2 regions of the Pseudarthrobacter sp. 1G09 genome follow, and region 2 is predicted to be linked to the other one. Evidence: riboswitches for the same ligand, from Rfam matches in the RefSeq annotation. Region 2 holds a riboswitch; the other holds the start of a gene.
What was found. A riboswitch is a leader RNA that binds a small molecule or an ion and turns the genes downstream of it on or off. The one in region 2 is predicted to bind S-adenosylmethionine.

Region 1 (4,718 bases), 940 kb from region 2:
CGTAGCGGGAGTAGACGAAGCGTTCGTCCTCCCCGGTGAAGGCGCGTTCGGCAGCGGCAGCGGATTCGTAGACGAACCCGGAGTTGAGGAAAATCGCCTCGGATGTTTCCTGGAAGTTGGTGCGGTCCAGCCCGCCGCGGACGGCCTGGGTGTCAGGGCTCCAGCCGGCGGCGTCTTCGTTGAAGGTCACTTAGTTCTTTCCGAGGTTGGTGGGCAGGCCGCGGTTCTTCCATCCGTTGACGGTGCGTTCGCCGTAACGGTCCGGTTCGCCTTCGAAGCCTTCCAAGACGTTGTAGGAGGTGAAACCCGCCTGGGTTGCGGCCGTTGCCGCCGCGATGGAGCGCTGCCCGGAGCGGCACAGGAACAGCAGCTCGGTGCTGCGGTTCTCCGGGCCCTGCTGCTCAAGGTCGGTAATGAATTCCGGGTTGGGAATGCCGCCCGGGAACGTCCACTGGATGAACAGGGGATCGTTGTCCGTGGCCTTGGTGTCCGGGATGCCGATATGCGCCCATTCGCCCTCGGTGCGGACATCCACCAGGATGGCGCCCTGCTCCAGCTTGGCCCAGGCCTCCTGGGGTGTCAGGTCTCCTGCGTAGCTCATGCGTGGCCCTCGCCGTCGAACTCGGGTTCGTCAGCGGCGGATTCCAGGTGGTCCACGGCGGTGGCGACGGCGGCATCAGCGGAGGCGATGGCTGCGGGGAGCACCACGGCCTGGGCCACGATGACGCTGCTGCCGTTGAAGGTCGCGGCCGGGCTGCCGTGCAGCACGTACCCTTCCGCCAGGGCGGCCGAGATCCGCTCACAAAAAGCGCGGTCGTCCGGGCCGCTGATCAGGCGGTAGGACAGTTTCTCTTCGGGGACAGGTGCGTCAGACATGACGGATCTCCTTCTCTCACGCTTGCAGCTCGAATCGGTCGATATGCCGAGTATTCACCTGAGGCACCCCGCCGTGGAAGGAGGGTTGCCGACCGGCCAGTCAGGGCTTGGCGCCGGTACTCATTACTCCCCAAAAACGTAACACCTGCCGCCGGGAGCCGCACCGCCGCCGTCGTCATCTTCCGTAACTGAACCGGAAACACAGGGTCACGGGGGTGCGGAGCGCTTTCGGGGCAGCGCCCGACGTCGGCATTGCCGCAGGTGGGCGGGTTTTACGCTGCTTCCTGCATGCTTTCCCGGCGGGCCGCGACCGATAAAGTACAGGTGGGGCCGCTGCCCCATCAGGTCTTTGGCACCGGGGGTTTCCATGAGCACGCGTCCATCCGCGCGACGACGCACCAAGCCTTCGGTCCGTCGGTTCCGCGCGGGCGCGTTGAGGGTGTGGACGTTCCTTGCCGCTGTCCTTCTGGCAGCGTGTGCCGTGGTGCTGCCTGCAGGTGCCGCCCGCGCCGCTGACCTCAGCCCGGACGAGGGAAAGCCCCTGCTCGGGGCAATGCTGGAATGGGGTGAGGATTCCGCTGCCGGTTTCGCCGAACGGCTTGGCGCATCTCCGGCCGTCTACGGGCACGACCTCGCCCTGCCGTACCGCGCGTCGGAGCAGGGCAACCTCCGGGGCTTCCTGGAGCAGGCATCACTGCAGGGTTCGCATGCGATGTTCACCGTGAAGCCCAGCGTGCCCCTCGACCAGATTGATGACGCTGCGGCGGCGTCCTTTGCCCGCGAAGTGCGTCGGCTGGCGTCTGGCTTTACCGGGCAGGTGCTCATTCGATTTGCCCCGGATATGAATGCCAGCTGGGTGGAATGGGGCCAGCAACCCGGCGCGTACCGGAATGCCTTCCGTGCGGTGTCCGCGGCGTTCAAGAAGTCCGACGACGGTCCGCTGATGGTGTGGGAGCCGTACCTTGGCAAGGACTATCCCTTCGCCCGGAGCCGGAACGCGCCAGCGCCCGGCAGCGAGGGTTTCGCGTTGCTCGACACCAACGGTGACGGAACCTGGGATGGGGCGGACAGCGCCTACGGACCCTACTATCCCGGCGATGACGCCGTGGACTGGGTGGGCCTGACCGCCTTCCACGACGATACGGCCGGCGGGGCGGCGGTGAACACGGTGCCACGCGCGGGCGAGCTCCAGGAGATGCTTACGGCCTCCGGCGGGGAAAACTTCTACAGAGACTATTCAGCCGGGCGTGGCAAGCCGTGCGTGCTGCAGACCGCCGCGTTCTACAGCCCGTCCTCCGGGGGCGCGTCCGAGGTGGACGTCAAGGCCGGCTGGTTCGACCAGGTGGTGGGGGCCGCCACGTCCGCCGAGTTCCAGAAGACTGCGCTGGTGATGTGGGACGAACGGACCAGCACCAGGGATGCCGGCGTGGCGGGCATCAGCTGGCTGCTGACCGGCAACTCCGCCGTGGCCGAAGCTGCCCACGCGCGGCTGAAGGATTCGTCAATGGTGACAGGCCCCGTCACGGAAGTTGGCGCCGGCGGCAGCTATGTACGGGCCAACACCCTGACGGGCGCGGCAGCCTGGACAGTGGGCGTGGCGCTGATCCTCCTGCTGGTGGCACTGTGGCAGGTTCCCCGCAGGGTGAACGCCGCTACTGCCTGGGGCTACGCCGACCCGTCCAAGCGGGATTCCCGGGTGGACCTGCTTCGCGGCGTGGCCATCGTCTTCGTGGTGGTCAACCACCTGGGCATGACATCGCTGTTCCAGCTGCTGACCCAGGAGGCAGTGGGCTTCGTCAGCGGCGCCGAACTGTTCGTGCTGTTCTCCGGCCTGGTGGTGGGCATGGTCTACGGCCCCAGGGTTCGCGAAGACTTTGGCACGGTGTTGGACCTGACGTCCCGCCGGGCCGGCAAGCTGTACCTGACGGCGCTGGTGGTCCTGATCGGCGTCTTCCTGGTCTCGCTCCTCCCCATTTTCCGGACCGAGGCGCTCACCACGTTCGTGGACCAGGGAACCGGCGGGGCCGGCCACCAGGGCGCCGGCCGCACCTACGATCTGTACGCGGGGATGGAATCCCTCTTCCAGTTCCCGGTTCCGCCACAAATCCTTCCTGCCGTCTTCCTGCTGCAGTTCGGCCCTTGGCAGTTCAACGTCATGGGCCTGTACGTGGTGCTGCTGCTGGTCAGCCCGCTGATCCTCGCAGCGCTCAGCCGCGGCAAGGCCGTCTGGGTGCTGGCCGCAACGCTGGGGCTCTACGCGGTCGGCTCCATCACCCGATTCAGGCTCTTGCCGTCGCAGTTCGAGGATTCGTTCCCGCTGCTTGTCTGGCAGGTGCTGTTCGTCATCGGGCTCGTGGCGGGCTACCACCGGCGGACCATCGTGGCGTGGCTGTCTGCCAGGACGTGGCTGGTAGTGGCATGCACCGCCGTCGCGCTGCTGTTCGCTTTCCTGTCCTGGGGCAACCCCTACCTGGCCAATGGCTTCGACGTCCGCCTGGCCCTTATTCCGGACACGACATACCGGGCCATGTACGACGCACTGTTTGCCCGCACCTACCTGGCTCCGGGCCGGCTGCTCAACGTACTGATCCTGGTGGTGGCCGCCTACGCGCTGCTGACGGTTTACTGGAAGCCCATCGAGCGGGTGCTGGGGTGGTTCCTGATCCCCTTGGGGCGGGCCACCCTCTACGTGTTCATCATGCATGTGGTGCTGATCGCCGTGGTGGCCAACATCCCTCCACTGCAGCAGGAGAACGTGCTGCTCAACACCGCAGCCTACGCCGTAGTCCTCGGGCTCCTGTGGGCGATGGTCCGGACGAAGTTCCTCTTCAAGATCATTCCAACGTAGCCGCCGCCTTCGGGAGCCGGGGGTGGCACCCCTGGGGGCTACTGTCCGTGCGGCAGGATGAGCTGGTGCAGCAGGTGGTCCTGCCATGTTCCGGCGATCTGCAGGTACTCCGGGGCAACTCCGATTTCACGGAACCCTGCCCTGCCCAGGATCCGCCGCGACGCCGCGTTGTGCAGCAGGGTTGCGGCCTGGAGGCGGTGGAGGCCAAGCTCCCTCTGCGCGTAGCCGGCCGCGAAGCGGACAGCGGCCGTGCCAACGCCCCGCCCCAGGAGGCCGTGGTCCACCCAGTAACCAAGGTTGGCGCTGAGGAACGGGCACCGGACGATTCCGGTGAGAGTGATGGCTCCGACGATCCGCCGGCCCGCCGATGCGCTGCCGGAATCCTCGACGAGAACCCAGGGAACTTCCGTGCCCAATACCAGCTGCTCACGCCTGGTCCGGATCAGTTCCCGCTGAAGCGGGGCGGTATAGAACGCGTCCGACCGGTAGGGTTCCCACGGCGCCAGGTGTTGCCGGTTCCGGGTGTACGCCTCTGCGAGGGCGTGCCCGTCATCTCCGTGGAGCAGCCGGATGCCCACGCCGTGGAGCAGTTCTTCTGGCTCGGCGACGGGTGCGGGGCGTGGGTTGTTCATCCTTCGATTGTGCCGTGCAGTGCGGCAATACCTGCAGCCCGCACCCCATGAAAAATGCTGTGGCACGCGTGGTGCCACAGCATTTGATTCGTCTTAGATGAGGCCGGGGTAGCTGGCGACGATGTAGTCGGCTGCAGCCGGTCCCTTCATCCGCAGGCGGTTGTGCCGCGGGTTGACCCGGTGCTTCATGGCTGACCAGAACTGCGGTTCCGCGCCCGGGGAGTGCTCGTTGATGAAGCACCAGCTGGTGTAGAGCCCGAACAGGCGGTCACGGTTGAGGCCATGTTCTGTGGAGTCGTCGAGGTAGGTGGCTTCCTGGAGGAACAGATCAAACTGCGAATTGGCCATGACGGCTTCCCTTC
Region 2 (4,718 bases):
CGTGGTCGACGTCGAGGAAGGTTGCCTGTCCGCCTTCCATCAGCACTACCTTGCCCTCGTCCAGGGCAGTGTTCAGCACCAGGGTGCTGTCGATGACCAGCGGGCGGAGCCGCTCGGCGAAGGACAGGAAGTATTCGACGATCTCATCGACCACAACGCTGCGGCGGTTGTAGATCTTGACCAGGACCTCGTTCTTCTGGTGCAGCGAGCCCTCCACCTTCTGGCGAAGGATGGACTCGTCGAAGACGTCCTGGACGCGGATGCCCAGGCGGGCCACCTTGTCCATGTAGGCGGGGCCGATGCCACGACCGGTGGTGCCGATGGCGCGCTTGCCCAGGAAGCGTTCGGTGACTTTGTCCAGGACCTGGTGGTACGGGGCCACGAGGTGGGCGTTTGCGGAGACGCGAAGCTTGGACGTATCCGCGCCGCGTGCCTGCAGGCCTTCGATTTCCTGGAAGAGGGCCTCAAGGTTGACCACGCAGCCGTTGCCAATGATAGGGACTGCGTTGGGGCTAAGAATGCCTGCCGGAAGCAGCTTGAGTTCGTACTTTTCACCGCCTACGACGACGGTGTGCCCGGCGTTGTTGCCGCCGTTGGGTTTGACGACATAGTCAACACGGCCGCCCAGAAGATCTGTGGCCTTGCCTTTTCCTTCGTCGCCCCACTGGGCTCCTACGATCACAATTGCTGGCATGGGATCCTCCCCCATTCGTTCGGGCCGGCCGGGCGCCACAGCGTGGCGGTCCTGGTTCAGCGCCGTTCATGAGAATGCCCCGAGTGGACCGGCTCCCGCCGTTCCGCAGGCGGATTGGCGAACGCGTTGGCCCCGGGGCCCTTACCACCCAAGTTTAGCCGATAGTGCACTTTGACCACTCGCTGGGACGTCCCGGTGCTTTACGCGCGGTAAAGAACCGGGACGTCCCGTCCTGCTGCGGTTACTCGTCGTCGGCCTCGCCCGCCGGGCGGGAGGTCTGCTCGGCGAGGGTGTCCCAGAAGGAGGTATCGGCGTCGGCTATTGAACCGTCCGCGATGGCGGCGGCGGTGGACGTCAGCGTGGTGACGGTCTGCTTGATCAGGTAGCCGTTGCTGCGTTGCCCCAGCGCGTAGCCGTCGAGGTAGTGGTCCGACATGCCGCGCATCTCAAAGAGCAGGGTGGCGATGCCGTATTCCACCGAGATGCCGTTGCGGCTGATGGTCTCGGCGCTGCCGCCCTGGTACTTGCCGAGGTGGCCCCAGCCGGTGGAGTCGACGTTGTCGAAGACGACGGCGCCAAGCTGCTTGGACTTTTCGACGACGGCGGGATCGGCGTTGGGGGTGGTGGGGTACAGGATGGACCCGGAGACGAGTTTGCCGTCGCGCTCTGCCCGGGTGCCCTGGTGGTGCAGGTCGATCATGTAGTCGACCCGGTATTTGCGCATCACGTTGTTGTGCAGGGCCTGGGTTTCCGGCTGGATCTTGGCTATGTGGTCCCGGTTCAGGTCCACGCCCTTGGCGTTGAAGCGGGTCATGTTGCGGTCACCCTTGGCGATGTAGTCCTCCAGGGAGAAGTCGACGTCACCCATGGCGCCGTCCGCGTTGAGCATCGGAACCACCAGGATGTTCACGCCTTTGAGGATGTCCGCCGATTTTCCGGTGCCCAGGTGCTTGACGAACTCCAGTGCTCCCTCTGTGGTCAGCTGCTCATTGCCGTGCTGCTGGGTCAGGTAGAGGATGGTGGGCTTGGCCGGGTCGGAGATGTACTTGACCAGGTGGATATCGCGGCCCTTGACCGTTTTGCCGATGACCTCAAGTTCCATGGCCGGCTGCTTGGCGTCCTGGTCCTTCAGGAACGACACCATCTGGTCATAGGTGGCCAGCTTCGAGGTGGTGATCTGGCCGTTGCCACCGTAGTTGGGGCCCTCCCCCACAGCGATGGCTGGAGCGGGAGCGGCGACAACCGCCAGTGCAAGGGCCCCTGAAACGGCAAGGGTCCTAAAAGTAGCCAGGGATTTCTTCACGTGCGTTACCTCTTTCGAGTGCATTGAGTGCGTCCAGCGGCCATGTCCCCCATTGCGCGCTGTGACAACAGCCAATCAAGCTGATTGAAACCTGTCAATGGAATCGACAAATCCTGGGAAACCTATGACTGCTTGCTTTAGCGCAAAGCAAGTCAGATCGTGAAACCGACTTGCCCCACCTTTGGCGGGTGGGCTTGAGTGGAAGTGACCCATCCGGAGCGGCTGAGAGACCTGGCTCAGTGACGCCGCAGCAACCTGTACAGCAGGGAGGTCTCCCTGCCCCGAAGGTGCTACTGCCAGGACCGATGGAAAGGAACTCCACCGTGCCCCAGAACACCGACCACATCCGCGCCACCCACGCAGGCTCATTGCCGCGGACGCCGGAACTCATCGCTGCGAACGCCGCCAAGGAGGCTGACGGGATCACGCCGGAGTTCCTGGAACTCCTCGAAGCCTCCGTGGTTGACGTCGTCCAGCGCCAAAAAGACCTTGGCATCGACATTCCCAACGACGGAGAGTACGGCCACACGATGGCCAGCTCTGTTGACTACGGGGCGTGGTGGAACTACTCCTTCGCGCGGCTCGGCGGTTTGGAGCCGACCGATGTGGACCGCTGGGCAGACTCCGAGGTCCGGCGTTCGTCGCCCGGGAACGTCGTCCTCACCTCCTTCCCTGACCGGCGGGACCGCCAGCAGTTCAACGACGCCTACAACGACCCGTCGTCGGGAATCCTGGCCCACCGGAAGAGCGTCGCCCAGCCCAGGATTGCCGGCCCCTTGACCTACACCGGCCAGGACCTCGTGGCCTCGGACGTCACCAACCTGAAGACGGGACTCGCCAAAGCAGGGCTGACGGAGGGCTTCATAGCGTCCCTCTCCCCCGGCTCATGCGCACGGGTGGCCAACGGGTATTACAAGTCCGACGAGGAACTCGTCTACGCCTGCGCCGACGCCATGCGGGAGGAATACAAGGCCATCATCGACGCCGGCCTGACCGTCCAGCTCGACGACCCGTCCCTTGCCGAAAGCTGGGACCAGATCAATCCAGAACCGGCGCTGGAGGACTACCTGAAGTTCATCCAGCTGCGGGTTGAGGCCACCAACTGGGCGCTGCGGGACCTCCCTCAGGAGCAGATCCGGCTGCACGTGTGCTGGGGCTCCTGGCACGGCCCGCACACCACGGACATCCCCTTCGCAGACATCCTCGGCTCCGTCCTGCAGGTCAACGCCGGCGCATACTCCTTCGAGGCAGCAAACGTCCGGCACGAACATGAGTGGCGGGTCTGGGAGGACACGAAACTCCCCGAGGGCAAGGTGATCATTCCGGGCGTCGTCTCCCACGCCACCAACGTGGTGGAGCACCCGGACCTGGTGGCGGACAGGATTGTGCGTTTCGCTGATGTAGTCGGCCGGGAAAATGTCATCGCCTCCACCGACTGCGGCCTGGGCGGGCGCGTCCACCCGCAGATCGCCTACGCAAAACTGGAAGCTCTGGGCGAAGGTGCGCGCCGGGCCACGAAGCGGCTCTGGTAGCCCGCCGCCGCAGAAACACCGGAAGGACGAAACCCCGGGTGTGCATCCGGTCACCGGAATACGCGCAACCGGCGTTTCGCTTCCCGAGGCTTGCTAAACTGGGGAAGGCCGGGTTGACCGGCCCACCCCAAACACACCGCCGATGTAGAGTTGCGCCTTCACGCGCCCTCCTCCGCAGGCGGAGGCACCGCCAATCCCCGCAGGAGACCCAGCACCATATGACCGCCCTTGCACCAGAATCCCTTCACGAACAGCTCCTGAACCGCCGCTACGAGCCCAGCGTCGCCGCCGTCAACGAGCTGTGCGATTCCCTGCAGGACACCAAGCCGGGCACGGTGGTGCCTTACGTCGACCCCATGCACGACGTTGATGAATGCCGCATCATCAGCCTGTTCTCCAACATCGGTGAGGCGGACGGCTCCGGCTTCATCACCGCCGGCGACCAGGACGCTGCCACCCGCATGCTCGGTATCCAGTGGAAGCTGGGGCTGCGGCCCGAGTACGTCATGCCGTGGAACGTCCACCCCTGGCACGTCCCGGGCGAACCGAACGGCAAGTTCACCCCGGACCAGATCCAGGCCGGCCTCAAGCCGCTGCTCAAGTTCCTCGCCCTCGTCCCGCGCGCTTCAGTCATCGTGGCGCACGGCACCGAAGCCAACCGGCTGGCCAACGCACTCCTGAAGACCGAGGTGCCGCTGCTGTGGCGTCGCGGCCTGAAGACCTACAAAGTGCGCTCCCTCAGCGGCCGCGCCTTCGCCGGTTCCCCTGCGCGCCAGGAGGAGTACCTCCAGGACATGCGCGTGGCCTATGCAGATGCCATGGCCCGCACAGGGCTGCAGAAAGCGGTCTAATCCTCCAAGGAGTACGACGGCGGGCGGTCACCTTTCCCAAAGAAAGGTGACCGCCCGCCGTCGTTCCCCACCCGCTCCCTAACCTCGCAAGCTCGGCCAGGGAACCCTGCGCGCGTGGGCCCATATGAAGGGGCCTCCGCCGCCGAGGGTTCCCTGGCTGAGCGCAGCGAAGCTAGGGAGGCGGTGGGGATCTATTTGCCCTCGATGGCCGCCTTGGCCGCGGGGTCGGAATCGTTGAGGAACTTCTCGATCCGCTCCGGTTCGTCGGCTTCACCGATGGCCGAAGAGGCCCGCCCCAGCGAGTAGAGCGCCCGCAGGAACCCGCGGTTGGGCTCGTG

Region 1: linked by a shared signal. The riboswitch ahead of ACP3TD_RS19145 (DUF1737 domain-containing protein) and the one ahead of ACP3TD_RS03930 (cobalamin-independent methionine synthase II family protein) in region 2 are both predicted to bind S-adenosylmethionine.

What each region holds. Positions count from the first base shown of each region.
Region 1 covers NZ_CP188306.1:4,147,073-4,151,790, reverse strand. Annotated here, with positions in the region: gene ACP3TD_RS19155 (O-succinylhomoserine sulfhydrylase) at 1-190, opposite strand, end outside; gene ACP3TD_RS19150 (rhodanese-like domain-containing protein) at 191-601, opposite strand; gene ACP3TD_RS19145 (DUF1737 domain-containing protein) at 598-876, opposite strand; SAM riboswitch class IV at 890-1,004, opposite strand; gene opgC (OpgC domain-containing protein) at 1,244-3,724, shown strand; gene ACP3TD_RS19135 (GNAT family N-acetyltransferase) at 3,763-4,356, opposite strand; gene ACP3TD_RS19130 (hypothetical protein) at 4,450-4,704, opposite strand.
Region 2 covers NZ_CP188306.1:823,614-828,331, reverse strand. Annotated here, with positions in the region: gene ACP3TD_RS03940 (adenylosuccinate synthase) at 1-694, opposite strand, end outside; gene ACP3TD_RS03935 (M14 family zinc carboxypeptidase) at 936-2,021, opposite strand; SAM riboswitch class I at 2,204-2,309, shown strand; gene ACP3TD_RS03930 (cobalamin-independent methionine synthase II family protein) at 2,321-3,529, shown strand; gene ACP3TD_RS03925 (uracil-DNA glycosylase) at 3,748-4,380, shown strand; gene ACP3TD_RS03920 (DUF3151 domain-containing protein) at 4,572-4,718, opposite strand, start outside.